4 regions of the Streptomyces sp. NPDC007189 genome follow, and region 2 is predicted to be linked to each of the others. Evidence: riboswitches for the same ligand, from Rfam matches in the RefSeq annotation. Region 2 holds a riboswitch; each other region holds the start of a gene.

What was found. Region 2 has a riboswitch for cyclic di-AMP ahead of AB0950_RS12535 (M23 family metallopeptidase). Riboswitches for the same ligand answer to the same signal wherever they lie in the genome.
Region 1: another riboswitch for cyclic di-AMP. It lies ahead of AB0950_RS02375 (NlpC/P60 family protein); the one in region 2 lies ahead of AB0950_RS12535 (M23 family metallopeptidase).
Region 3: another riboswitch for cyclic di-AMP. It lies ahead of AB0950_RS17820 (M23 family metallopeptidase); the one in region 2 lies ahead of AB0950_RS12535 (M23 family metallopeptidase).
Region 4: another riboswitch for cyclic di-AMP. It lies ahead of AB0950_RS30600 (transglycosylase family protein); the one in region 2 lies ahead of AB0950_RS12535 (M23 family metallopeptidase).

What each region holds. Positions count from the first base shown of each region.
Region 1 covers NZ_JBEYEY010000001.1:517,478-524,419, reverse strand. The annotation lists gene AB0950_RS02395 (PspC domain-containing protein) at 1-281, shown strand, start outside; gene AB0950_RS02390 (response regulator transcription factor) at 278-1,021, shown strand; gene AB0950_RS02385 (NlpC/P60 family protein) at 1,050-2,117, opposite strand; gene AB0950_RS02380 (hypothetical protein) at 2,547-2,900, shown strand; gene AB0950_RS02375 (NlpC/P60 family protein) at 3,178-4,344, opposite strand; cyclic di-AMP (ydaO/yuaA leader) riboswitch at 4,352-4,520, opposite strand; gene pcrA (DNA helicase PcrA) at 4,731-6,942, shown strand, end outside.
Region 2 covers NZ_JBEYEY010000005.1:116,356-123,297, reverse strand. The annotation lists gene AB0950_RS12550 (GNAT family N-acetyltransferase) at 1-973, opposite strand, end outside; gene AB0950_RS12545 (HPr family phosphocarrier protein) at 1,150-1,431, shown strand; gene AB0950_RS12540 (GntR family transcriptional regulator) at 1,582-2,268, opposite strand; gene AB0950_RS12535 (M23 family metallopeptidase) at 2,469-3,215, opposite strand; cyclic di-AMP (ydaO/yuaA leader) riboswitch at 3,228-3,388, opposite strand; gene AB0950_RS12530 (pitrilysin family protein) at 3,600-4,988, opposite strand; gene AB0950_RS12525 (pitrilysin family protein) at 4,985-6,379, opposite strand; gene AB0950_RS12520 (DNA topoisomerase IV subunit A) at 6,638-6,942, shown strand, end outside.
Region 3 covers NZ_JBEYEY010000007.1:354,986-361,927, reverse strand. The annotation lists gene AB0950_RS17830 (PrsW family intramembrane metalloprotease) at 1-557, shown strand, start outside; gene AB0950_RS17825 (aldo/keto reductase) at 601-1,545, opposite strand; gene AB0950_RS17820 (M23 family metallopeptidase) at 1,622-2,647, opposite strand; cyclic di-AMP (ydaO/yuaA leader) riboswitch at 2,655-2,823, opposite strand; tRNA gene AB0950_RS17815 (tRNA-Met) at 3,113-3,186, shown strand; gene AB0950_RS17810 (dihydrofolate reductase family protein) at 3,269-4,402, opposite strand; gene AB0950_RS17805 (MarR family transcriptional regulator) at 4,511-5,047, shown strand; gene ribA (GTP cyclohydrolase II) at 5,131-5,763, shown strand; gene AB0950_RS17795 (DHA2 family efflux MFS transporter permease subunit) at 6,431-6,942, opposite strand, start outside.
Region 4 covers NZ_JBEYEY010000017.1:103,105-110,046, forward strand. The annotation lists gene eno (phosphopyruvate hydratase) at 1-962, opposite strand, end outside; gene AB0950_RS30600 (transglycosylase family protein) at 1,318-2,004, opposite strand; cyclic di-AMP (ydaO/yuaA leader) riboswitch at 2,009-2,181, opposite strand; gene AB0950_RS30605 (transglycosylase family protein) at 2,380-3,432, opposite strand; gene AB0950_RS30610 (cytochrome P450) at 3,600-4,892, opposite strand; gene AB0950_RS30615 (nucleoside triphosphate pyrophosphohydrolase) at 4,889-5,950, opposite strand; gene AB0950_RS30620 (SurA N-terminal domain-containing protein) at 6,036-6,689, opposite strand; gene AB0950_RS30625 (glycoside hydrolase domain-containing protein) at 6,838-6,942, opposite strand, start outside.

The DNA of each region.
Region 1 (6,942 bases), on a different contig from region 2:
TGCAGGCGGCGCGCGAGGCGATGGTGAACGCCGCCAAGTACGGTGGCGAGGGCGGCGCCGTACAGGTGTATGCCGAAGTCGAGGGGAGGACGGTCTTCGTGTCCGTGCGCGACCGGGGTCCCGGTTTCGACCTCGACTCGATACCCGCCGACCGCATGGGCGTCAGAGAATCGATCATCGGCCGCATGGAGCGCAACGGCGGCACGGCCCGGCTGCGGCCGGTGCCGGGCGGCGGCACGGAGGTCGAGCTGGAGATGGAGAGGGCGGAGAAGACGTCATGAGCGACGCGACCGAGGCGAACGGCACGGCGGGAGCCCCCGAGGCGCCCGGGACCGGGGCTGCCGACGGCGGCGCGGGCGGACGGCACGTGCGGGTGGTGCTGGTGGACGACCACCGGATGTTCCGCACCGGCGTCCAGGCCGAGATCGGGCAGACCGCGGAGACCGGCGTCGAGGTGGTCGGGGAGGCCGCGGACGTCGACCAGGCGGTCACGGTCATCACCGCGACCCGGCCCGAGGTGGTCCTCCTCGACGTCCATCTGCCGGGCGGCGGCGGGGTCGAAGTGCTGCGCCGGTGCGCGCCGTTGATGGCGGACGCCGAGCGGCCGGTCCGCTTTCTCGCGCTGTCGGTGTCGGACGCGGCGGAGGACGTGATCGGGGTGATCCGCGGCGGCGCCCGCGGCTATGTCACCAAGACCATCACCGGTACCGACCTGGTCGACTCCATCTTCCGTGTGCAGGAGGGCGACGCCGTCTTCTCCCCGCGGCTGGCCGGGTTCGTCCTGGACGCCTTCGCCTCCACCGACGCCCCGCCCGTGGACGAGGACCTGGACCGCCTCACCCAGCGCGAGCGGGAGGTGCTGCGGCTGATCGCCCGTGGCTACGCCTACAAGGAGATCGCCAAGCAGCTGTTCATCTCGGTGAAGACGGTCGAGTCCCATGTCTCGGCGGTGCTGCGCAAGCTCCAGCTGTCCAACCGGCACGAGCTGACCCGCTGGGCGACGGCCCGCCGGCTGGTCTGACCTCGTCGGGCCCCTACGGGGTCGGCCCTCAGGCCACCCGGGTCGCCCCCGCGAACGGCATCAGGTCGACCGGGGCCAGCCGGACCGGAGCCGAGGGGTTCGGGGCGTGGATGATCTGCCCGTCGCCCACATAGATGCCGACGTGGCTGACCCCGGAGTAGTAGAACACCAGGTCACCCGGCCGGAGTTCGGAGCGGGTGACGCGCCGGCCCGCGTTGATCTGGGCGTAGGTGGTGCGGGGCAGGGAGATGCCGGCGGAGCGGTAGGCGGCCTGGACCAGGCCCGAGCAGTCGAAGGCGTTCGGGCCGGCCGCGCCCCACACATAGGGGCTGCCGAGCTTGGCGTAGGCGTAGGCGATGGCCTCGGCGGCGCGCGCGTTCGGGGCCGAAGCCGACCCGGCCTGTTCCAGTGCGGCCCGGGCGTCCGAGGCCGAGCGGGAGGCGCGCCCGGGCCCGGTGCCGCCGGCGCCGGCGACCTCGGTACGCTCCCGCGGAGTGAGCCGTGCCAGCAGCCGCCGGGCCTCCGTCAGCTTGCCGGTGACGGTCTTCTTCTGCAGCCGCAGTTCGGCCTGCCGGGACCGCAGCGACGTCAGCTCGACGCGGGCGGCGCCGCGCAACTGCTCGATCTCCCGCAGCTGTTCGCGCACCCGGGACACGGCGGCGGACTCGCGGTCACCGGCCCGCTCCGCGAACGCGGCGTCGTCCAGGTACCGGTCGGGGTCGCCGGACAGGGCCAGCTGCCAGGCCGGGGCGAATCCGCCCTCGCGGTACTGCGCCGCCGCAATGGAACCGAGTGCGTCCCGGGCCGTGTTGAGCTTCTGCTGCTTGCGCGCGGTCTCGTCGCGCAGCGCGTTCAGCCGCCGCTGCGCGCTGTCCGCCTGCTCCTTGGCGCCGTCGTACTTCTCGGTCGCGGCCTCCGCCTCCTGGTACAGCTTGTCGACCTTGGCCTTCACCTGTGCCGGCGTCAGCTGCGGCTCGGCGTGTCCGGTGCCGTCGAACCCCGTCGCGGTGGCCGCGCCGGCCAGGGCGAGGGTGGCGGCCGTCCGGGCCGTATGGCCGCCGATCGAGCGTTGCCGGGGCTTGCGGTGCGCTGCCACCTGGACCGTCACGTCCTTCCATACGACTCGCAGGACCGAGGGGACCGTGTGTCCGGCGGCGGCCCGCACAGGGGGAGTGGGCCACCGCCGGACCCTTCTCGGCGGTGGTGGCCGACGGCCGCCCCTGGCCCGGGCGGCGGTGGGGAGTCGGTCACCTGGAGCAGGACGCTAGGCCTGTCTGTGACGAGCTGGTAACGCGGTGTACGGAACTGGTCCCGACGGATCGGGGAGCGACCGTATGTGACCGCATCGCCGTGCCGCGCCGGTCGCCTTCACGGAGCGTGGTGACCGAAGCGCGGAAAGCGGGACTGGCGGGAGGCGTGGGGTGCTATGGAGCGCATATATGCAAGATCGCCCATGCGGCGTACGGTCACTCGGGCCGGGGGCCGGTGACAGGACGCTGCGGGGCCCCTGGCTAGGCTCCGGCCCATGGACGCACTCATCCATCTCTTCGTCGGCCTGCACATCATCGGCATCGCCGCGCTGCTCGGCGGTTTCCTCACTCAGATGAAGGCGATGGGCCAGGGCACGGCCCGGTTTGTGCCCGGGATGCTGCACGGGGCGCTGACCATGCTGGTCACCGGCGTGGCGCTGGTCGGTCTCAACCAGGCCGACGACCACCACGTCAACACCATCAAGATCGGCGTCAAGCTGGCGTTGCTGATCGTGATCCTGGGACTGGTCTATGTGAAGCGCGACGAGGAGAAGCTCGACAAGGGGACCTTCGGGCTGGTCGGCACGCTGACCATGGCGAACATCTTCATCGCCGTCCTGTGGACCTGACGCTCACCCCGTCGCGGCAACCGCCCTGGCCAGGTCCCGCCACGCACCGCGTGTGCGTGAACACACCCGCCACGCACGCGTGGACGTCAAAACACCGGCCATCCCCGCGTGGGGATCGCGGCGAAAGCACCCACGCGCGCGCAGGGATCGGTCATGCCCGTCCGCGCGGGTGGGGATCAGGCCATGACCGCACGCGCGCACAGGGTGCGGAAAATGTCCCGTACGCGCGCGTGAGGTTCGGGAAGCGCCCGTACCCGCGCGCGGGGCGTGAACCCGGTCAGCCGGGGCGGACCACGCTGTGGATGATCGACTCGCCGCCGTAGTAGACGGACTCCTCGCGGACGTACGCGCCCGGCTTCGGGGCGTGGATCATCATGCCGTTGCCCATGTAGACGCCGACGTGGCTGATGTCGTCGTAGAAGAAGATCAGGTCGCCCGGCCGCGCGTCGGCCAGCGAGACCGTGGTGCCCGCGTCGACCTGGTCGTACGTGGTGCGCGGAAGCGTGACGCCGGCGGCCTTCCAGGCGGCCTGGGTGAGGCCCGAGCAGTCGTAGGAGTCCGGGCCGGTGGCGCCCCACACATAGGGCTTGCCGATCTGCGCACGGGCGAAGGCGAGCGCCTTCTCGGCCTTCGTGTCGTACGAGCTGGACACCGTGGACCCGGCCGAGCCGGAAGCGGACCCCGTGGACGCGGAAGCGGACCCCGTGGACGAGGACGCGGCGGCCTGCTGCCGTGCCGCCTGCTGCTTCGCCAGCTCCGCCGCCCTGTGCGCCGCCTCCTGCTGCTTCTGCCGTTCGATGGCGGCCAGCCGAGCCTTCTCCTGGGCGGTCAGCGTGGACAGCAGCTCGCGCGCGAAGGCCAGTTTTCGCTGCACGGTGGCCTTGGCGGTCCGCAGATCGTGCTGCGATGCGTCCAGCGTTCGCAGGCTCTCGGAGGCTTGGCGCCGGTCCTTCATGGTCGCGGCCTGCTCGCCGACGTAGGCGTCGACCGCGCGCTTCTCCCGGGAGGTCAGCCGGTTCATCAGCTGGCTCTGGTCGAAGTACTCCTGCGGGTCGTTCGCGAGCAGGAAGGTGGCGGTGCCGGGAGCGGCCGTGCCGGTGCGGTACTGGGCCGCGGCGAAGGAACCCAGCTCCTCGCGCGCCTTGTTGAGGCGCTCGGTGCGCCGGGCGAGCTCGTCGCGCAGGGCGTCGACACGTCCCCGCTGTCTGCCGGTGCGCTCCTTGGCCGCGTTGTACTTCTCGGTCGCCGACTCCGCCTGGCGGTAGAGGTCGTCGACCTTCTTCTCGACCTCCTCCAGGCTGGGCTTGGCGTGATCGGTTCTCGGAGCGGCCTCGGCGGTCTGCGAGAACACGGCCATGGAGGTGAGGGCTGCGGTGGCGAGGGCGGGGCTGCGGAGGCCCGCGCCAGAGGTCCCGCCGGGGCGCGGCTTGCGGTGCGACGCCAAGGGAGGCGACTCCTTCCAATGGGCCGCCTACCGGGTTAGCTGTCGGGTTCGGGCGGTGGTTCGGAAGGGTTGCCCTACGGCGTCGTCCCCTCGGGAGTCGGCCGATTCACCCCGGGATCGGTTGGGTCCCCGGCTCCGCGCGCCGAGGGGCGCGCCGGACTCGGCGGAGGCCGCGCACGCGGCCTGACGGCAACCTAGCCAACTCGTGTGACTAGTGTGAAGGTTGGTGCGTGATATGTCCGATACATTTTTGTGATCCGACGCCTGGATCACCGCCCCGTCAGCGGGTGATTCCGCAGCGTGAGGGTCATGCCGTGCCGCCTGTGACGGTCGTCTTTCCGGGACGGCGACCGGTTGTCGGTGGCGCGCCCTAGACTCGTAGAGCGATGAGCAGCCTCTTTGACGACAGCTTCCTGGCGGACCTCCAGGCCCCTCGCGGGCACGAGGAGGAGCCCCCGCCGCCGCCCGAGGACGATCACGCTCCGGAGCCGCTTCCGGACGATCTGTTCGGCGGGAAGTTCGACGCGCCGCCGGACCGGGACACCCACTACCGCGACGGCGCCCCACGCCCCGCCCTCGACTCGGCGGCCCTGCTGCAGGGGCTGAACGACAACCAGCGCGCCGCCGTCGTGCACGCCGGCTCCCCGCTGCTCATCGTCGCCGGCGCCGGCTCCGGCAAGACCCGCGTCCTGACCCACCGCATCGCCTACCTGCTCGCCGAGCGGCACGTGCATCCGGGTCAGATCCTCGCGATCACCTTCACCAACAAGGCCGCGGGCGAGATGAAGGAGCGCGTCGAGCAGCTCGTCGGCCCGCGCGCGAACGCGATGTGGGTGATGACCTTCCACAGCGCGTGCGTGCGCATCCTGCGCCGCGAGAGCAAGAAGCTCGGCTTCACCTCCAGCTTCTCCATCTACGACGCCGCCGACAGCAAGCGCCTGATGGCCCTGGTCTGCCGCGACCTGGACCTCGACCCCAAGCGCTTCCCGCCGAAGTCGTTCAGCGCGAAGATCAGCAACCTGAAGAACGAGCTGATCGACGAGGAGGACTTCGCCGCCCAGGCCACCGACGGCTTCGAGAAGACCCTCGCCCAGGCCTACGCGCTCTACCAGTCGCGGCTGCGCGAGGCCAACGCGCTCGACTTCGACGACCTGATCATGACGACGGTCAACCTGCTGCGCGCCTTTCCGGACGTCGCCGAGCACTACCGCCGCCGCTTCCGGCACGTCCTGGTCGACGAGTACCAGGACACCAACCACGCCCAGTACGCGCTCGTCCGCGAGCTGGTGGGTACGGGCGAACACGACGAGGACACCCCGCCCGGCGAGCATGACCTCCCGCCCGCCGAGCTGTGCGTCGTCGGTGACGCGGACCAGTCGATCTACGCCTTCCGCGGCGCGACGATCCGCAACATCCTCCAGTTCGAGGAGGACTACCCGAACGCGACGACGATCCTGCTGGAGCAGAACTACCGCTCCACGCAGACCATCCTGTCCGCCGCCAACGCGGTCATCGAGCGCAACGAGTCCCGCCGCCCGAAGAACCTGTGGACCAACGCCGGCCAGGGCGCCCGCATCACCGGCTACGTCGCCGACAACGAGCACGACGAGGCGCAGTTCGTCGCCGACGAGATAGACCGCCTGGTCGACGCGGGCGAGGCCAAGTCGGGCGACGTGGCCGTGTTCTACCGGACCAACGCCCAGTCCCGTGTCTTCGAAGAGGTCTTCATCCGCGTCGGCCTGCCCTACAAGGTCGTCGGCGGCGTCCGCTTCTACGAGCGCAAGGAGGTCCGCGACGTCCTCGCCTACCTGCGCGTCCTCGCCAACCCCGAGGACTCGGTGCCGCTGCGCCGGATCCTGAACGTGCCCAAGCGGGGCATCGGCGAGCGCGCCGAGGCGATGATCGACGCCCTCGCCCAGCGCGAGAAGATCAGCTTCCCGCAGGCGCTCAAGCGCGTGGACGAGGCGTACGGCATGGCCGCGCGCTCCACCAACGCCGTCAAGCGGTTCAACACGCTCATGGAGGACCTGCGCACGATCGTGGAGTCCGGCGCCGGTCCCGCGACCGTCCTGGAAGCCGTCCTCGAACGCACCGGCTATCTCGCCGAGTTGCAGGCCTCCACCGACCCGCAGGACGAGACCCGCATCGAGAACCTCCAGGAACTCGCGGCCGTGGCCCTGGAGTTCGAGCAGGAGCGCGGCGAGGGAGAGGCCGGCACACTCGCCGACTTCCTGGAGCAGGTCGCCCTGGTGGCCGACTCCGACCAGATCCCGGACGGCGAAGAGGGCGACGGCGTCATCACGCTGATGACCCTGCACACCGCCAAGGGCCTGGAGTTCCCGGTCGTCTTCCTCACCGGCATGGAGGACGGCGTCTTCCCGCACATGCGCGCCCTCGGCCAGACCAAGGAACTGGAGGAGGAGCGCCGCCTGGCGTACGTCGGCATCACACGCGCGCGTGAGCGGCTCTACCTCACGCGCTCGGCGATGCGCAGCGCCTGGGGGCAGCCGTCGTACAACCCGCCCTCCCGCTTCCTGGAGGAGATCCCGGCCACCCATGTGGACTGGAAACGGACGGGAGCGGCGGCGCCGGTGTCCT
Region 2 (6,942 bases):
GCGCCCGCTGCCGCTCGCGCCCCTCGGACCCGCTCTCGGCGTATCCGGCGGAGAGGACGACGAGCCCCTGCACCCCGTGTTCACCGCACTCGGCGACCACGGCGGGCACGTGCTCGGCGGGTACGGCGACCACGGCGAGGTCCACGTGGTCGCCGATGTCGCGCACGCACCGGTACGCCGGCACCCCGTCCACGTCGGTGAGGTCCTCGGGGAAGGCCTTGTTCACGGCGTACAGCCGGCCGCCGTAGCCGGCGTCCCTGATGTTGCCGAGGACGCTGCGGCCGACCCCGCCGGTGGCGCGGCCGACGCCGACGACGGCCACGGAGCCGGGCCTGAGCAGCCGCCGTACCGAGCGGGCCTCGGCGCGCTGTTCACGCGCGCGCTGCACGGCGAGGGAGCGGTCGGTGGGTTCGAGATCGAACTCCAGGCGGACCACGCCGTCTTCGAAGCTGCGCTTCTGGGTGTAGCCGGCGTCCGTGAACACCTTGATCATCTTGGTGTTGGCGGGCAGCACCTCCGCGGTGAAGCGGCGGATGCCGCGCTCGCGGGCGACCGCGGCGATGTGCTCCAGCAGGGCGGAGGCGACCCCGCGGCCCTGGTGGGCGTCCTGCACCAGGAAGGCGACCTCGGCCTCGTCGGCGGGTGCGGTGGCGGGCATGCCGTCCGCGCCGACGCGGTCATAGCGTACGGTGGCGATGAACTCGCCGCCGACCGTGGCCGCGAGTCCCACCCGGTCCACAAAGTCGTGGTGCGTGAAGCGGTGGACGTCCTTGGCGGAGAGCCTGGGGTACGGCGCGAAGAAGCGGTAGTACTTCGACTCGTCCGAGACCTGCTCGTAGAAGCTGACCAGGCGGTCGGCGTCATCAACGGTGATGGGCCTGATGCGTGCGGTGCCACCGTCGCGCAGCACCACGTCCGCCTCCCAGTGGGCGGGATACTGGTGCCGGTCCTTCCGGTCCGCCGAGGTCTGCATGGGCCCCAGAGTACGGCTCGCGTCCGACAACGGCGCGGGGCAGGCTGTGGAGGACGACACGTCGGATCGAGGCCGCGGTCCGACAGTGCCCGGGAAGGACACAGGTCCGATCCGGGCATGCTTCACGATATGGGAAACTGGTCTAGACAACCCTGAAGACTGAAGGGCAGCAACACATGGCTGAGCGCCGCGTCAACGTCGGCTGGGCCGAGGGCCTCCACGCCCGCCCCGCCTCCATCTTCGTCCGAGCCGCCGCGGCCGCAGGCGTCCCGGTGACGATCGCCAAGGCTGACGGCACCCCCGTCAACGCGGCCTCCATGCTGGGTGTCCTGGGCCTGGGCGCCCAGGGCGGCGAGGAGATCATCCTGGCCTCCGACGCCGAGGGCGCGGACGCCGCCCTGGACCGCCTGGCCAAGCTGGTCTCCGAGGGCCTCGAGGAACTGCCCGAGACGGTCTGAACACCAGCGCGCCGATAACCGGAAGCCGCGTCGCCCTTTCCAGGGGCGGCGCGGCTCCGCCCTTTTCCGGGCTCATTGCGCTCACACTTGAATTCGGGCAGCGGAAATACACCGCCACCGAATTCCTCTTCTTTGTATACGGCGTCCGTGTTAATGCCGCAGACCCGAGATGTTTACGGCGTGTTGCGAAGTCCTCACACGCTCGGCGGCCCTGGGAATGCGCAGCCGGTGCGCGGCCGTCGTGCGCTCGGTGTGCAGCGCCGTGAGCGCCCGCGCGCGTTCGCCGTCGCCGCGCGCCACCGCGTCGACGATGGCGCCGTGCTCCGCCCAGGCGTCCACCGGGCTGGCCGGCGCCTCCACGGCGTACATCCAGGCGATCTTGTGCCGCAGCTGGGTGAGCATCGCGGTCAGCGAGGGGCTGCCGCAGGCCTGGGCGAGCGTCTCGTGGAACCAGCCGCCCAGCGAGCGCAGATCCTCGCTGGTGCCCCTCCTGGCCCGCTCCTGGCCCAGTCTGACCAGGCCGCGCAGCACCTTCAGATGGGCCTCGGTGCGCCGCTGGGCGGCCCGCCCGGCGCCGAGCGGCTCCAGGAGCGTCCGCATCTCCAGCAGGTCGGCGGCCTCCTGCTCGGTCGGCTCGGCCACGCACGCGCCCGCGTGCCGGCGCGTCACCACGAACCCCTCGGCCTCCAGGGTGCGCAGGGCCTCCCGGACGGGGACGCGCGAGACGCCGTAGCGGCGGGCCAGGACTTCCTCGGTGAGGCGGCCGCCGCGCTCGTGGACGCCGGCGATGATGTCGTCCCGGATCGCCGTGCACACCGAATGCGCCGGAATACGCATGACCGACCTCCGCCTTAATCCCCGTGAAACGCCGACGATGGACGCCTGTTCCGTGACTCTATTCCAAGGAGCCGGAATTTCCGACGGCAGGCCGGAAGCAATGGATATTTTTTGGTCAGCGCCACCGGGCGGAGCCGGTGGGAAAACGGCGAAAGCCCCGGCTCGGTGAGCCGGGGCCTCGTCCGTCGCGCGTCGCGGTGTCAGACGTTCACGCCGTGCTTGCGGAGGTAGGCGACGGGGTCGACGTCGGAGCCGTAGTCCGGGGTCGTACGGGCCTCGAAGTGCAGGTGCGGGCCGGTGGTGTTGCCGGTCGCGCCGGACAGGCCGATCTGCTGGCCGGGGACCACGCGCTGACCCACGGAGACGCCGATGGACGACAGGTGGCCGTACTGGGTGTACATGCCGTCGGCCATCCTGATCACGATCTGGTTGCCGTACGCGCCGCCCCAGCCGGTGGAGACGACGGTGCCGGCGCCGACCGCGTGGACGGGCGTGCCGCTTGCCGCGTGGAAGTCGATGCCGGTGTGCGAGCCGGACGACCACAGGGAGCTGCTGGCCTTGTAGCCGGTGGAGACGTAGGAGTCCGCGATCGGGGCGACGAAGGTGTTCAGCAGGCGCTTGCGCTCGGCCTCGCGCGCCGCGCGCTCCCGGGCCTCGCGCTCCTGCTTGGCCTTCCTGGCCGCGGCCTCCTCGGCCGCCTTCTGCTCGGCGGCCCGCTTCTGCGCGGCGGCCTGCGCGTCGATGTGCTCGGCCACGTCGTCGCTGACGGCGAGGACCGGGGTGAGGCCGGTCTGCTCCACGGTGTTCTCGGCGGCGAGCGCCGGGGAGGCGGCGAGGGCGCCGATGACACCGGTGGTGGTGAGGGCAGCGATGCCGGCCGCCTGAGCGGTGGTGCGCTTGACCCGGCCGGGCTTGCGGTGCTTCCCGGAGGCGCACATGAACGCCATGGAGTGGCTGGTCCTTTCCTTCCCTCTCGCCTACCGGGTTAGCTGACGGGTTCGGAGCAGGAAGGTCTCCTACGGGCTCCCTCGCGGCTCGCGCGGGCGCCCGATTCACCCCAGGGACGTGGGTCCCCGGCTCCCCTGGCTCGCGCCGTACGGGGACTCGGCGATGGCTGTCCGGTGCCGCGGGTGCGGCGCACTGCCGGCGGACAGCCCGGACGACGCTACGAAAACCCGCTTTCGAATCCCAAACGGATCCGGGTCTTTGTAGCGCATCCCACAGGGCAGACAGGCAACCTCCGCCCCAAATCGGGCATCTGAGGAAGCGAGTGGAACAGCGTGGGGCTCCGACGGTCCACAGGCCGTCGGAGCCCCACGCGCGCGTGGCCGCTACTCGGCCGCCACGACGCTCACTTCGCCGATGCCGAGCGCCTCCACCGGCGCCTTGATCTGCGACGCGTCACCGACCAGAACGGTCACCAGGCGGTCCACCGGGAAGGCGTTCACGACGGCGGCCGTGGCCTCCACCGTGCCCGTCGCCGCGAGCCGCTGATACAGCGTCGCCTGGAAGTCGTCGGGCAGGTGCTGCTCGACCTGGTCGGCCAGCGTGCTCGCGACGGCCGCCGCGGTCTCGTACTTCAGCGGCGCCACCCCGACCAGGTTCTGCACCGCCACGTCCCGCTCGGCGTCCGTCAGACCCTGCGCCGCGAGGGTGCGCAGCACCTTCCACAGGTCGTCCAGCGCCGGGCCGGTGTTGGGGGTGTCCACGGAGCCGCTGATGGCGAGCATCGACGCGCCCGTGCCGTCCGGCGCGGACCGGAGGACCTGGCCGAAGGCGCGCACCCCGTAGGTGTAGCCCTTCTCCTCGCGCAGGACGCGGTCCAGGCGGGAGGTGAGGGTCCCGCCGAGGCAGTACGTGCCGAGCACCTGGGCGGGCCACACCCGGTCGTGCCGGTCGGGCCCGATCCGGCCGATGAGCAGCTGCGTCTGGACGGCGCCGGGCCGGTCCACGATGACCACGCGCCCGGTGTCGTCGGCGGTCACCGGCGGCACGGGCCGCGGCTCGCCCGGAGTGCCGGTCCAGGCGCCGAGGGTGTCGGCGAGCAGCGCGTCCAGGTCGACGCCGGTGAGGTCGCCGACCACGACCGCGGTGGCCGTGCCGGGGCGTACATGCCGGTCGTAGAAGGCGCGTACGGCGCCGGCGTCGATCTTCTCGACGGTCTCCTCGGTGCCCTGGCGGGGGCGCGACATGCGCGAGGCCGCCGGGAACAGCTCCTTGGACAGCTCCTTGGCGGCCCGGCGGGAGGGGTTGGCCAGCTCGTGCGGGATCTCGTCCAGGCGGTTGCGGACCAGCCGCTCGACCTCGCTCTCGGCGAAGGCGGGCGCGCGCAGGGCGTCGGCGAGCAGGCCGAGGCCCTTGGGCAGGCGGGAGGCCGGGACCTCCAGGCTGAGCCGGACGCCGGGGTGGTCGGCGTGCGCGTCCAGGGTGGCGCCCGCGCGCTCCAGCTCGGCGGCGAACTCCTCGGCGGAGTGCTTGTCGGTGCCCTCGGAGAAGGCCCGCGCCATGATCGTGGCGACGCCGTCCAGGCCGGCCGGCTCGGCGTCCAGGGGCGCGTCCAGCAGCACCTCGACGGCGACGACCTGCTGGCCGGGTCGGTGGCAGCGCAGCACCGTCAGGCCGTTGTCCAGAGCCGAGCGCTCGGGGGCCGGGAACGCCCACGGCCTGGCCTCGCCGGGCTGCGGCTGGGGGTGGAACTCCATGGTGGCGAGCTCGGTCACTTGGCCGTCTCCTCGTTCTCGTTACCGGCCTCTACGGTCGCTTCCTGCTCCGGGTCCTCGGGGACGCCGGCGTCCGGGACCTCCTCCGGGGCCTTCGGCTCGTACACCAGGACGGCGCGGTTGTCCGGGCGCAGGCGGGCCTTGGCGATCTCCTGGACCTCCTGGGGGGTCACCTCCAGGACGCGCTTGACGGCGGTGAGGGCGAGCTGCGGGTCGCCGAACAGGACGGCGAAGCGGCACAGTTCGTCGGCGCGGCCGGCGACCGTGCCGAGCCGGTCCAGCCACTCGCGCTCCAACTGGGCCTGGGCGCGCTCCATTTCCTCGGGCGTGGGGCCCTCCTCGGCGAACCGGGCCAGCTCCTCGTCGATGGCGGCCTCGATGACCGGCACCTCGACGTCACCGGAGGTCTTCACGTCCAGCCAGCCCATGGAGGGCGCACCGGCCAGGCGCAGCAGGCCGAAGCCGGCGGTGACGGCCGTACGGTCGCGGCGGACCAGCCGGTTGTAGAGGCGGGAGGACTCGCCGCCGCCGAGGACGGTCAGGGCGAGGTCGGCGGCGTCGCACGCGCGCGTGCCGTCGTGCGGGAGGCGGTAGGCGGCCATCAGGGCGCGCGCCGGGACCTCCTCGACGACGACCTCGCGCTTCTGCTCGCCGATGACGTCCGGCAGGGAGCCGTCGCGGGGGGCCGGCTTGCCGTCGTGGGACGGGATTGACCCGAAGTACTTCTCGATCCAGGCGAGGGTCTGCTGGGGGTCGATGTCGCCGACCACGGAGAGCACCGCGTTGTTCGGCGCGTAGTAGGTGCGGAAGAACTCGCGGGCGTCCTCCAGGGTGGCCGCGTCCAGGTCCGCCATGGAGCCGATCGGCGTGTGGTGGTAGGGGTGGCCCTGCGGGTACGACAGGGCGGTCAGCTTCTCGAAGGCGGTGCCGTAGGGCACGTTGTCGTAGCGCTGACGGCGCTCGTTCTTGACCACGTCCCGCTGGTTCTCCATGGACTCATCGTCCAGGGCGGCCAGCAGGGAGCCCATGCGGTCGGCCTCCAGCCACAGGGCGAGCTCGAGCTGGTGGGCGGGCATGGTCTCGAAGTAGTTGGTGCGCTCGAAGCTGGTGGTGCCGTTGAGCGAGCCGCCGGCCCCCTGCACGAGCTCGAAGTGGCCGTTGCCCTTGACCTGCCCCGAGCCCTGGAACATCAGGTGCTCGAAGAGGTGAGCCAGGCCGGTGCGTCCCTTGACCTCGTGGCGGGAGCCGACGTCGTACCAGAGGCAGACCGCCGCCACCGGGGTCAGGTGGTCCTCGGAGAGCACCACGCGCAGACCGTTGGCCAGGCGGTGCTCGGTCGCTGTCAGGCCCCCGGAGCCTGCCTCGGCTGTGGTCGTGTGACCCATGGGCATGTGCGTCCCTTCGCGAGCGGAGGCGGTTGTGAAAACCGCGGTTTTCCTGCCGTTCCTGCCACTGTATGCAAAGCGCGCGGGACCTCGGCGACGTTCCGGCGGGACGTACGCCCACAGCGGATCCCGTAGCCTGCTGCGGACCCGCCCGCAGGCCGTGGGAAGCCCGCCGGGACGGGTCGTGGCACGGGTTGTCAGTGCCTCGGTCCACAATGGTCCGCGTCAGAACCGTCAATCCTTTGCAGCAAGGAGCCGGCAGCGATGGCCCGCCGCAGTACGAAGACCCCGCCGCCCGACGACTCGTACGAGGAGAAGATCCTCGACATCGACGTCGTGGACGAGATGCGTGGCTCCTACCTCGAGTACGCGTACTCGGTCATCTACTCGCGCGCCCTGCCGGACGCCCGTGACGGCCTCAAGCCGGTGCACCGGCGGATCGTGTACCAGATGAACGAGATGGGCCTGCGCCCCGACCGCGGCTACGTGAAGTGCGCGCGTGTCGTCGGCGAGGTCATGGGCAAGCTGCACCCGCACGGCGACGCGTCGATCTACGACGCCCTGGTGCG
Region 3 (6,942 bases), on a different contig from region 2:
TGGCGATGAGCATGCACGCCTTCTGGAACGGCTCCTCCACCTTCGGCGAGTTCGGGTTCTTCGCCGTGTACGGCGGATTCATGGTGCCCGTGTTCGGGCTGCTGACCTGGCTCGCGATCTTCACCCGGCAGCGGGAGCTGCGCACCGTGCGGGAGGAACTGCCGGCGTATGTGCTGGCCGGGTGGCTGGGACCGGCCGAGCCGTTCGCGCTCGGGTCGATGCGGGCGCGGCGCACGGCCCGGGACTACGCCCGGCACCACGGCGGCCGGCCGGCGGCGCGGGCCGTGGCCCAGTACGAGGCGTACGCCACCTCGCTCGCCTTCCTGCGACACCGGGGGCGCCGCGGGAAGGCCGGGGCCGACTTCGTCGTACGGGAGCGGGAGCTGCTGGACGAGCTGTGGAAGCGGCGGGATGTCGCGCGGCCGGCGCTGGAGTACGCGGCCCGCGTGGCACCGCAGCCACGGCCGGTGTACACGCCGCCGGCGCCCACGCCCTACTGGCCGGCGTACGGCTATCCGGCGGCGCCCTACTCCGCCTACAACCCGTATCGGACGTAACGAGCTCCGGTTACGGCGGAAAAAGATCAGCCGCGGCGGGAGATCAAGCCGACGCCTCCGTCAGCTGGGTCAGTTCCTTCTCCGTCAGCTTCAGGTCGACCACGCCGAGCAGGGCCGGGAGCTGTTCCACCGTGCGGGCCGAGGCGATCGGGGCGGTGATGGTGGGCTGGGCGGCGAGCCAGGCGAGGGCGACCGTGGCGACGGGGGCGTCGTGGGCGGCGGCGATCTCGTCCAGGGCCGCCAGGACCTTCTGGCCGCGCTCGGAGTCGGCGTACTCCTGGGCCCGGCCCGCGCGGGCGCTGTCGACCTTGGTGCCGGGGCGGTACTTGCCGGTCAGGAAGCCCGCGGCGAGGGAGAAGTACGGCACCGCGGCCAGGCCCTCCGCGGCGACCAGGTCCCGCAGCGGGCCCTCGTAGGTGTCGCGGGAGACCAGGTTGTAGTGGGGCTGGAGGGCGACGTAGCGGGCCAGGCCCTCGCGGTCGGAGAAGTCCAGCGAGGCCTTCAGGCGCTCGGGGCTGATGTTGGAGGCGGCGATGTGCCGGACCTTGCCCGCCCGGACCAGCTCGTCCAGCGCGCCGATGATCTCCTCGACGGGGATCTCGGGCTTGTCGAAGTGGGTGTAGTAGAGGTCGATGTAGTCGGTGTCCAGGCGGCGCAGGGAGGCGTCGGCGGCGGCCTTGATGTTGGCGGCGGACAGCCCCTGGTACTCGGGGTGCTGGCTGACCTTGGTGGCGACGACGACGCGGTCGCGGTTGCCGCGGGACTTGATCCACCTGCCGAGGACCGTCTCGGACTCGCCGCCCTTGTGGCCCTCGATCCAGGCCGAGTAGGAGTCGGCGGTGTCGACGAAGTTGCCGCCGGCCTCCGCGTAGGCGTCGAGGACGGCGAAGGAGGTCTCCTCGTCCGCGGTCCAGCCGAAGACGTTGCCGCCCAGGCAGAGCGGGAAGACCTCGAGGCCGGAGGAACCGAGTGTGCGCAGAGAAGTCATGCCACAAGTCAACGCCGGCGGTGGATGATCGCATTCCACCACCGGCGTGGGAATCCCGCGAAAAGAGCGGTGCGGCTCAGGGGTTGAGGCCCTTGCCGCGCAGCCACGGCGCCGGGTCGACGGCGGAGGCCTGCCCGTTCGGGTGGACCTCCAGGTGCAGGTGCGGGCCGGTGACGTTGCCGGTGGCGCCGACGCGGCCGATGACCTGGCCGGTGGAGACCTTCTGGCCGACGGAGACGTTGATCGAGGACTGGTGGCAGAACCACAGCTCGGTGCCGTCGTCCAGCGTGATGATGGTGCGGTAGCCGTAGGCGCCGGCCCAGCCGGCCTCGGTGACCGTGCCGCTGTGGACGGCCTTGATGAGGGTGCCGGTGGGGGCGGCGAAGTCGAGACCGGTGTGGTAGCCGGACGACCACATCGCGCCGGGCTGCCCGAAGGTGCCGGTGATCGTGTAGGACACGACCGGCAGCGTGTACTCCTTGGCCAGCTCGGCCAGCCGCTTGGCCTCGGCGGCCTTCTTGGCGTCGGCCTCCGCCTTCTCCTTGGCGGCGGTGGCCTTGGCGGCGGCCTCCTTCTCCGCCTTGGCGGCCGCGTCGGCGGTCTGCTTCTCGGCGGCGGCGAGCACGGCGGCGGTGGCCTTGCTGTCGGCCTGGCCCCGCTGCTGCTCGGCCTGGGCCATGATCCGGTTGCGCAGCGCCTCCCCCGCGTTGCCGCTGTCGGCGCTGTCGGTGGTGGTGCCGACCTTGCTGAGCCCGGTGGCGGTGGCCTCGGGCGCGGGGGAGGAACCGTCGAAGATGTGCTCGACGGAGTCCAGGTCCGGCAGGGAGATGGAGACCGGCGGCTTGCCGGTGTTGGCGCTGGCCATGCCGCCCGCGCCGACCGCGGCCATCACGCCGACGCCGAGGACGGTGGAGCTGCGCGCGAAGCCGCCGCGCTGCTTGGCGACCCGGTGCCGGCCGCGGACCGGGGAGACGGAGTCCTCGGTGGGGTTCCACTCCTCCCAGGGGCCCTCCTCGGCGCGGTAGGCGCCGTAGCCGAAGGTCTCCGGCTCGGCCTGCGGGGGCATGAAGGGGGCTTCTGGGGCGGGCGGGTTGGACGCCACTCGGGCGTGCTCCTTTCCTTCCTCCGCCTACCGGGTTAGCTGACGGGTTCGGAGCAGGAAGGTCTCCTACGCGCGTATACCGGACGTGGACTCTGCGAGTCCACGACGGCATCCGCGTGATTCACCCCAAGGTGGTGGTTCCCCGGTTCCCTCGCGGGATTCGGCGCGTGCGCACGGAGCCGCCTCTTGTGACGGCTGGGACGACCGCGCTGCGTTATCGAACGTTAATAGACCTGGCAGTCACTTTCCAAGCCGTTCGGCTTGATCATTAAGGTTTCCGGCCGCGGACTTACCGGCCAGGAGTGCGGCAAAAGGGGCGAGTTGACCGGCGTACAGCAGCGTCGGCGTTTTTGATGGTGTCTCAGATGTTATGCGGACGGCGGTCGCCCGGTCACGCTCGGTGAGGGGGCCGCCAGGGGCGTCGTCGAGCGGCCCTCCGACTGGTGTATGCTGGAGTCACAACGACGCGGGGTGGAGCAGCTCGGTAGCTCGCTGGGCTCATAACCCAGAGGTCGCAGGTTCAAATCCTGTCCCCGCTACTGAAGGCTCAGGGCCCGGAAACCAGCTGGTTTCCGGGCCCTGAGTGTTTTTCGGCCCCCGGTGTCTCCGGGCCCGCAGTGTTCACCCCAGCAGGTGGGCGTTCGGCGCCTTGGCGAGGTCCTCCAGTTCCGGCAGGACGACCACCTGCGCGCCCCCGCCGGCCAGGACCCCGGTCCCGTCGGCCCCCGGCACGAACGTGTCCGGCTCCTGCCACGCCGTGACCACCCGCCGTACCCCCGCGCGAAGGATCAGCTCGGCGCAGGGCGCGGGCCGTGAGGCGCGCCGGGCGCAGGGCTCCAGGCTGCTGTAGACGGTGGCGCCGGCCAGCCGCGGGTCGGCCGGATCCACCTTGGCCAGCGCGGCCTCCTCCGCGTGGACCACCGCGTCCCCGCCCTCCCGCGAATGGCCGCGGGCCAGCTCCGTGCCGTCGGCGGCGACCACCACCGCGCCGACGCTGAACGCCGTCTTCGACGGCGGGCACAGCGCGGCCAGCTCGCAGGCGGTGCGCAGCCAGTGCCGGTCGGCGGCGGCGGGCAGCGGCCCGCTGCCGGGGGCCGTGGGCTCGTAGCGCATGAGGACCACGTCCTCGATACGGCGGGTCTCGGTGAGCCGCAGCCGGCCGGCCTGGTAGCCGCCGGGCCCGAACAGGCGGGGCGCGGCCGGGTCGCCGACGAACAGCGGCGCGAGGACCAGCTGCAGCTCGTCGGCGAGTCCCTGCCGCAGCAGCTGGGTGTGGACCGTGCCGCCGCCCTCGACCATCAGCCGCCGCACCCCGCGCACGTCGTGCAGGTGGGACAGCAGGGCCCGCCAGTCGAGGGCGGGGCCGAGCGGGACGACGTCGGCGACGTCGCCGACCCGGCCGACGGCCCGCTGCGCCCCCTCGTCGGTGGTGTAGACGAGCTTGTCGCCGCCGGTGTGCCAGAACCGCGCGCCGGGATCGAGGTCGCCGGTGGCGGTGACGGTCGCCTTCAGCGGGTACTCCGGCCGGCCCGCCCGGACCCGGGCCGCGCGCCGCTCGGCGGAGTTGACCAGCAGCCGCGGATTGTCGGCGCGGATCGTGCCGGCGCCGACGAGGATGGCGTCGACACAGGCCCGTACCGCGTCGACCCGGTCGAAGTCGGCCGGACTGGACAGCAGCAGCCGGTCGGGGCCGGTGTCGTCCAGGTAGCCGTCGAGGGAGACGGCGGCGGACAGCAGCACGTACGGGTACGACATCGGCGCGGTCTCCCTGCGAGTCGGCGAAGCGGTGTGTGGTTCAAGAGGCAGTACCGGGTTCGACAAGCGGCACTTGGTTCAAGTTTGAAACAAACTTACACTGGCGGCATGACGACCCGCTGGCTCAGCCCCGAGGAGCTGCGCGCCTGGCGCGCGTATCTCGCCGCGACGCGCCTCCTGGAGGACGCCGTCGACCGACAGCTCCAGCAGGACGCCGGCATGCCCCACCTGTTCTACTCCGTGCTGGCCAACCTCTCCGACGCGCCCGACCGCCGGCTGCGGATGACCGATCTCGCCGAGACCCTGAAGATCACGCGCAGCAGGCTGACGTACGTGGTCAGCCGCCTGGAGCGGGACGGGCTGGTGCGCCGGGAGGAGTGCCGCTGGGACAAGCGCAGCAGCATCGCCGTCCTGACGGAGAAGGGCATGGCCGTACTGGAGCGTACGGCCCCCGGACACGTCGACACCGTGCGCGCCACCCTGTTCGACCGGCTCACGCCGGAGCAGGTGGGGCAGCTGGAGGAGATCTGCACGGGGATCGCGCGCGGCCTGCAGGGCGAGGGCGCCGCGCCGCGGGCGGAGGACGTGCCCTGGCGGCGCCGTTCGTCCTGTTCCGGCCCCGATTCCCCGGCCGGCGGAAACTGATTGCTTTAACTTTTAAGCATGCGGTAGGGTCCCTGCGTATCGCTGCTTCAAATCTGAAGCAAGCAGCCTACGGAGGGATCCGCATGCCCGACACTCCCGCCGCCACGCCGCGCGCCCGCGTCCGGGTACCGCTGCGCTTCCACGACGGCTACGGCGTCGACGCCGAGCTCGTCACCTTCCACGGCCTGGCCGACGGGCAGGAGCACGTCGCCGTCGTCCTCGGCGACCCGGCGCCGGGCGCGGTCCCGCTGGTGCGGCTGCACTCCGAGTGCCTGACCGGCGACGTCTTCGGCTCGGCCCGCTGCGACTGCGGACCCCAGCTGCGCGAGGCGGTCGAGCGCATCGCCGGCCGCGGCGGCGTCCTGCTCTACCTCCGCCAGGAGGGCCGCGGCATCGGCCTCTACAACAAGCTCGACGCGTACGCCCTCCAGGACCAGGGCCTCGACACCTACGAGGCGAACGCCGCGCTCGGCCTGCCGGAGGACGCCCGCGACTACACGGCCGCCGCGCAGATGCTCGCCGCCCTCGGCATCGGCGAACTGGACCTGCTGTCCAACAACCCCGACAAGGCCGAGCAGTTGCGCGCCCTGGGCGTCACCGTCCGGGACCGCATCCCGACCGGCGTCTTCACCACGCCCCACAACGTCCGCTACCTCCGCGCGAAGGTCCTCCAGACCCGCCACACGCTGCCGCTGACGGAGCTGGGGGTGGGGTGAGGCGGGCAGGGTTCGCGCGGGTCGCTCGGCGGCGTGACGCGAGGACCGGCGGATCCGTTCCGGGCTTCCGGCGCGGGTTCGTGAAGGGTGCTCGGCGGCGGGACGCGAGGACCGGCGGATCCGGGTCCCGGCTTCCAACCCGGCTCGCCGGCGGTCCCTCACCGCCCTCGCCGACACCCCGGGAGAGCCAGGGCGGACAGGGTTCGCACGCGGTGCTCGCCGGCGGGACACGAGGACCGGCGGATCCGTTCCGGGCTATCGGCCCGGGTTCGCGCGCGGTGCTCGGCGGCGGGACACGAGGACCGGCGGATCCGGTCCAGGCTTCCGGCCCGCTCGCCCGCGGCGCCCCTCACCGCCCTCGCCGACACCCCGGGAAAGCCAGGGCGGACAGGGTTCGCGCGCGGTGCTCGGCGGCGTGACGCGAGGACCGGCGGATCCGAATCCCGGCTTCCGGCCCGGCTCAGCCCGCGGCCCCTCACCGCCCTCGCCGACACCCCGGGAGAGCCAGGGCGGACAGGGTTCGCACGGGGCGCTCGGCGGCGGGACGCGAGGACCGGCGGATCCGTTCCGGGCTATCGGCCCGGGTTCGCGCGCGGTGCTCGGCGGCGGGACGCGAGGACCGGCGGATCCGGGTCCCGGCTTCCGGCCCGGCTCAGCCCGCGGTCCCTCACCGCCCTCGCCGACGCCCCGGGAGAGCCAGGGCGGGCAGGGCCGACAGGGCCAGCAGGGTGGCGGCGACCGTGTAGGCCGTGCGGAAGCCGGACGGGTGCGGGCCCGCCGCGGCGAGGACCACCGACAGCACGGCCGTGCCGACGGACGCGCCCAGCTGGGAGGTGATGCTCAGCGCGGTGCTCGCGGCGGGCAGTCGGTCCCGGGGCAGATCACGGCTCGCGGTGGTCATCGTCGGCATCAGAACCATCCCGATGCCGATCCCCATCACCATGGCCGACCCGGCCATCCGCCAGGGCGCGACCCCGGGCACCCCCGCCTGCCAGGCCATCAGCGCCATGCCGAGGGCGGCCACCGCGACACCGGCCGGGATGAGCCGGCGCGGTGCCACGCGGTCGATCCACCGCGCCGCGACCTGCATGGTCGTACCGACGACGAGACCGGCCGGCGCGCCCAGCAGGCCGGCCGCCGTGGCGCTCAGGCCGCGCTCCTGCTGCCAGTACAGCGGGC
Region 4 (6,942 bases), on a different contig from region 2:
GCGAGGCGCTCGGGGTTGGTGACGAACAGGTCGTCGCCGACGAGCTGGACCTTGTCGCCGAGCTTGTCGGTGATGGTCTTCCAGCCCTCCCAGTCGTCCTCGAACAGCGGGTCCTCGATGGAGACCAGCGGGTAGGCCTCGACCAGCTCGGCGTAGTACTCGGTCATCTCGGCGGCCGAGCGGTTCTTGCCCTCGAAGACGTAGGTGCCGTCCTTGTAGAACTCGGACGCGGCCACGTCCAGGGCGAGCGCGATCTGCTCGCCGGGGGTGTAGCCGGCCTCCTTGATCGCCTCGAGGATGAGGTCGAGGGCCTCGCGGTTGGAGCCGAGGTTCGGGGCGAAGCCGCCCTCGTCGCCGAGGCCGGTGGCCAGGCCCTTGTTCTTCAGGACCTTCTTCAGCGTGTGGTAGACCTCGGCGCCCCAGCGCAGGGCCTCGGAGAAGGACTCCGCGCCGATGGGGGCGATCATGAACTCCTGGATGTCCACGTTGGAGTCCGCGTGCGAGCCGCCGTTGAGGATGTTCATCATCGGCACCGGCAGCAGGTGCGCGTTGGGGCCGCCCAGGTAGCGGAAGAGGGGGAGGTCGGACGCCTCGGAGGCGGCGTGGGCGACGGCGAGGGAGACGCCGAGGATGGCGTTGGCGCCGAGGGAGCCCTTGTTGTCGGTGGCGTCCAGGTCGAACATGGCCTGGTCGATCAGGCGCTGCTCGGTGGCGTCGTAGCCGACCAGCTCCGGGCCGATCTGCTCGATGACGGCGAGGACGGCCTTCTCGACGCCCTTGCCCTGGTAGCGGTTGGGGTCACCGTCGCGCAGCTCGATGGCCTCGAAGGCGCCCGTCGAGGCGCCGGACGGGACGGCGGCACGACCCGTGCTGCCGTCGTCGAGGCCGACCTCGACCTCGACCGTGGGGTTGCCTCGGGAGTCCAGGATTTCCCGGGCTACGACGACGTCGATGGACGGCACGAGCATCTCCTTCTTGGGATGTGACGCTGGAAGTGCGGGGCGTGTGCCTTGCGGCCGCGCCGTGCGACTAGAGCCTAACCGTCCCCGGGGCGCCGGCCACCGACCGACCGTCCCGTGGACGGGAGGGACACGCAGACGGTACCTATTGTTCACCGCCGGAACAAAGGGGGGTGCGGGAAAACAGCAGGAGACGGCCGGGCAAAGAAAAGCCCCGCCCCGGCGCGTACGGGGGAACACGCGCCGGGGCGGGGAGCCCGTGGGGACGGGGGGTGGCCCTCACGAGGCCTCCAGTGTCAGGGCGGCGGCTGTGAGGGCGCTGTGGGCCGGCTCGGAGCCGGGTGTCACCCGCCGGCTGTCACTTCAGGTGCAGCTGCTGGCCCGGGTAGATGAGGTCGGCGTTCTTGACGATGTCCTTGTTCAGCTGGAACAGCTTGTGCCAGCCGCCCTGCACGCCGTGCTTCTCGGCGATGGAGCTGAGGGTGTCGCCCTTGACCACCTTGTACTCGCCGTCGCCCTTCTTGACCTTCGTGCCGGTCGGGGTGGTGACGGTCTTGCTCGCCGACGGGGCCGTGCGCGTGGTGGAGCGGGTCGCGGCCTGGCCGGTGGAGCGGCCGGCGGTGCTGGCCGCCGACGACTTCGTGGAGGCGGCGGGAGCGGAGCCGTTGTACGGCGTGCTCGTCAGGCCGGTGCCGCAGACCGGCCAGGCGCCCTTGCCCTGGCCCGCGAGGACCTTCTCGGCGACGGCTATCTGCTGCGCCTTGGTGGCGAGGTCGGCGCGCGAGGCGTAGGCGGTGCCGCCGTACGCGGCCCAGGTGGAGTTGGTGAACTGCAGGCCGCCGTAGAAGCCGTTGCCCGTGTTGATGGACCAGTTGCCGCCGGACTCGCAGCGGGCGACGGCGTCCCACTGGGAGGCGGTGGCGGCGGAGGCGTTGCCCGCGGCCATCAGCGGGGCGGCGACGGCGGCGCCGGTGACACCGGCGAGCGCGACGGCACGGACGGCCTTGGACGGGCGGCGGTGCTTGCCCTTGGCGGAAAACAGCATGGATCGATCCCCTCACCGACGCCTGCGAGGTGAGCTGTCGGGTTCGGGCCGGTTGAGTTGCCCGGCCGCACTCCCGCTTGCGCGAGGTGCGGCTTCACCCCTAGCCGGTCCAGCAGCAACTGCTGGGTCCGGCACCTACCTTGGGTCCCCCGCTCCTGCCTACGGCGCTTGACGCGACGACTGTTCCCGGGCAACCGCTGGCAGGATTCGGCGTTGCGACTGCCGGGGCTCGTGGTGACGAGCGGTCCCGACCGTAGACACGGCATCGGCCGAATTTCAAAGACGATCAGGGCTTCTGAGACTCATCCCACACTTTCGCCAAACCGGACATTGCGTGATCAAGTGGGGCGTCAACTGGCCCTGGCCCGTGCTGTTTTAGCCGTCGATTTTCAGGGTCTGACCGGCGGCGATGTGGTCCGGGTCGGCGCCGATGACCTTCTTGTTGCCCTCGTAGAGCGCGCGCCAGCCGCCGTCGACGCCGAGCGAGTCGGCGATGGAGGCGAGGGAGTCGCCCTCGCGGACGGTGTAGGTGTCCGGTCCGCGGTCGGCGTGACGGCCGGACGACGTGGAGTTCTGACCGTTTGTCACGGTTTCGTCCGCGCTTGCGCCACGGTGACGTCCGCCACTGGTGAGCGCTCCGGTGTCGACCAGGCTCCAAGAACCGGCACTCTGCTGGTAATTGTCCGACTTGTCGGCACCGGGCGCCTCCGTCGAGGAACCGGCGCTCCCCTGCGAACTTCCGGTGCCCTGCGCGCCGGACTCATGAGATTTGTCCGACTTGGGGGTGCTGGTTCCGGTGGAACCGGACGTGTCCGGCGTTCCGGTGGCGTCGCCGCCGGCGCTCGGGGCGGGCGTGCCGCTCGCGTCCGAGGAGGGGCTGGAGGTGTCGGAGCCGGAGGAGTCCGAGCCGGACGCCTGGCCCGAACCGGAGCCGTTGGAGGACGAATCCGGCAGACCGGACGATCCGGAGCCGTCCGCCGAGCCGGAGGCACTGCCCGAACCGCTGCTGTCACCAGAGCCGCCGACGCCGGTGTCGACGTCGAGCGAACCGGAGTGGGAGGTCAGCCCGGCGGTCAGCGCGCACATGGCCCACGGCGTGGTGCCCTGGTCGGCGAGGATCTTCTCGGCGACGGCGATCTGCTGGTTGCGGCTGGCCTGGTCGGCGCTCTCCGCGAACTGCGTGCCGCCGTACTCGTCCCAGTCCTCCTGCGAGATCTGCAGACCGCCGTAGTAGCCGTTCCCGGTGTCCGCGCTCCAGGATCCGCCGCTCTCGCACTCGGCGACCCTGTCCCAGGTGGTGCCGTCGGCGGCGTTGGCGCTCGCGGCGCCGAGCAGCGGGATGGCGATGGCCGAGCCGGTCACTCCGGCCGCGACGAGGAGGGCCGGAGCCTGACGGGGGCGACGGTGACGACCGTTCCCGGAGAGCATGCGGAAGCCTTTCGAGCGACTGCGGAACCGGCGCGGCGAACGGTGCCCTCGCCACGCTGATGGGTGAACGTATCGTCCGACGATCACTTGTCACAAGTTCATGCCGCGCAGATCACGTGAAGATCACATAGTTGAACGTGCGTCACTTTTCTCTGTACGGCGTGCGGTCAGGCGGTGGGCGTGAACTCCACGGGCAGCGTGCGCAGGCCCCGCATGATGAGCCCGCCGCGCCAGCGCAGGTCGGCGGGATCGGCGGCGAGCCGCAGGTCGGGCAGCCGGGTGAGCAGGGTGGCGAGCGCGGTCTGGCCCTCCAGCCGGGCGAGCGGCGCGCCGAGGCAGTAGTGGATGCCGTGGCCGTAGCCGAGGTGCTGGTTGTCGCGGCGGGCGAGGTCCAGCACGTCCGGATCGGCGAACCGCTCGGGGTCCCGGTCCGCCGCCGCGAGCACCACGAGCACCGGGTCGCCCGGCGCGATGTCCTGTCCGCCGATGGTGAGCGGCTCGGTGGCGAACCGCCAGGTGGCCAGCTCCACCGGCCCGTCGTAGCGCAGCAGTTCCTCCACGCCGGTCTCCAGCAGGTCCCTCTCCCCCCGGGCCAGGGACGCCTGGAGCCGCTCGCGCTGCCCGGGGTGGGTGAGCAGGGCGTAGGTGCCGTTGCCGATCAGGTTCACGGTGGTCTCGAAACCGGCGAACAGCAGGATGAAGGCCATCGCCGCGGCCTCGTTCTCGGTGAGGTGCTCGCCGTGGTCGGAGGCGCGGATCAGGCCGGAGATGAGGTCCTCGCCGGGCGCGGGCTCGGCGGGCAGCGCCTCGCGCTTCTTGTGGATCAGCTCGGCGAGGTAGCCGCGCATCTTCTTCACGGACCGCGCGACCCCGCCCCGGGGCCCGCCGCCGTGCCGGATCATCATGCCCGCCCAGTCGCGGAAGTCGTCCTGGTCCTCGCGCGGGACGCCGAGCAGGTCGCAGATGGCGTAGATGGGCAGCGGGAAGGCGAACTCGTGGATGAGGTCGGCGGAGCCCTTCCCGGCGAACCGGTCGATGAGACGGTCGGTCAGCTCCTGCACCCGCGGCGCGAACTCGGCGACCCGGCGCGGGGTGAACGCCTTGCTGACCAGCCGGCGCAGCCGGGTGTGGTCCGGCGGGTCGATGTTCAGCAGATGCGTCATCAACTCCGCCTTGCGCTCGCCCGGAATACCGGTCTTGCCCTTGGCGTGCGCGGGCTCGTCGTGATGCGCCGGGTTCTTGCTCAGCCGCTGGTCGGCGAGGGCCTGCTTGGCATCGCCGTACCGCGTGACCAGCCAGGCCTCCACCCCGCTGGGCAACCGCGTCCGCCGCACCGGCGCGTGCTCGCGCAGCCAGGCGTAGGCGGGATAGGGGTCGGTGGCGAACTCCCAGCTGAAAAGCGCGGGCACGGGGCCTGAGCTCTCGCCGGGGGCGGGGGTCGGGTGGGGCTGGTCGGTCACGGGTCGACCGTATCCGGGGCTTCATGGGTCTCCGCGTCATGGTGGCCGGCGGTGGCCGGGCGTATCGCCTCGGGGGCGACTCCCTCCGCCTCCCGGATCGCGTCCCGGTACGCGCGTGCCGCCGCGCGCAGGGCCGCCTCCGGGTCCACACCCTCCGCCTCGGCGCGGGCCGCCAGGGCCAGCAACTGGTAGCCGATGCCCTCGCCCTGCGGCAGCGGCACGTCCAGGCCCGCCGTCCGCGCGCGGGAGACGAGCTTGGCGGCGAGGGCCAGGCCGGGCTGGCCGAGCGGGACGCCCTCGGTCACCGAGGCGCGCCGCTTCTCCTCGGCCTTGGTGCGCAGCCAGTGCTCCTTGACGTCCTCCGGCGTCTCGGCCTTCTCGTCCCCGAAGACGTGCGGGTGCCGGTGGACGAGCTTGGCGACGATGCCGCCGGCCACGTCGTCGATCGAGAACGGCGCGTCCGGGTGCTCCTCGGCGATCCGGGAGTGGAAGACGACCTGGAGGAGCACGTCGCCCAGCTCCTCGCGCAACTCCTCGCGGTCGCCGGCCTCGATCGCCTCGACCAGCTCGTACGCCTCCTCGATGCCGTACTTGGCGAGGCCCTCGTGGGTCTGCCGGGAGGACCAGGGGCACTCGGCCCGGATGCGGTCCATGACCTGCACGAGGTCCAGCAGGCGGGCGCCGGGCAGGTCGTAGGAGGCGGGCAGCAGCTCCAGCTCCGGCATGGCGACCCGGCCGGAGCCGGCCAGCCGGGCCAGGCCGTCGGTGAGCGCGGGCTCCCCCTCGCCGGTGGCCACGACCACGACCGTGCGCCCGCCGGCGCAGGCGTCGACCAGCTCCTGCGCCGTGGGGGACGCCTCCCGGACCGCTATCCCGGCCTCGCGCAGATACGGCAGCTGCGGATGCGCGCCGTCCGCGCACAGCACGGCGTCAGCGGCGCGCAGGGCCTGCCAGGCCGGCCAGGACAGCAGGCCGGGGGCGACGCGGTGGCTGGTGGTGAGCAGGACGACGCGGCCGGGGCCGGCGGTGGGGGCGAGGTCGGAGCTGGATGCGTTCACGATCCGAACGTAACCCACGCCGACCAGGAGCGGATCCGGTTATCCACAGGGTGGGGACGATCGTGTGATCGTACGACCGGCCGTGCTAGGCGGTCAGCGGCTGCCCGCCGGACGCCGTCGTGACCTCCCGCACCCAGGGTGTCTTGGCGTCGACGCGGCTGCTCTTCTGCACGTCCCAGGTGCCGTAGCGCGGGTTGAGGTCGATGTGCAGTTCCTGGGACGCCTTGGACAGGGCCTTCCAGAAGGCGGGCTGGGTGGTGTCGGTGCCGAGCTGCTGGGCCAGCTTCTGCGCCTCCAGCTGGAGCCGGAGGTTGTCGTCGAGGCGGGCGGGCGCGATGCCGTACTTCTGCAGCCAGGCCGTCTGCAGGCCCTTGGCGCCGCCGGCCTGCTGCTCCAGGCCCGTGCGCATCTGCTGGATCTCCTCGCGGGTGACCGTGATGCCCGCGTCCTGCGCGGCGCGGTGCAGCACCCGGTCGAGGACCATGTTGTGCAGGGTGTCCCGGGTCAGGCTGCTGGTGGAGGCGAGCACCTGCTCGTACTGGGTCTCGTCCGGCACCGCGGCCCGCTGCGCCGCGCGGACCTCGTTGACCCGGCTCTGCAGCTGCGCGACGGTGATCCGCTGCCCGCCGACGACGGCCGCGGCGCCGGGGTGCGCATCGTTTCCGCAGGCGGTCAGCAGGGGTGCCGCGGCGGCGATCGCGGCGGTGAGGACGAGCGCGGTGCGACGGCGGCGGTGCAAGGAAACCTCCTGGGGGAGATTGTGCGGCGGTGCACAAAGTCTTGCGATGATCGATGGTAGGCAGCGGCTCAGCTCAGGCCAAGCCATTCGACCAACGATTCACCGCGACTTACGGCACCGCCGCGCCCCGGCGGGAGCGCCGCCCGGCTCAGCCGATGATCGCCACCGGCCCGTCCCAGGCGTCACGGTCCACGGTGATCGTGGAGCCGTTCCGCGTCTCCTTGCTGTCGACCATGTACTGATGGCCGCGGCT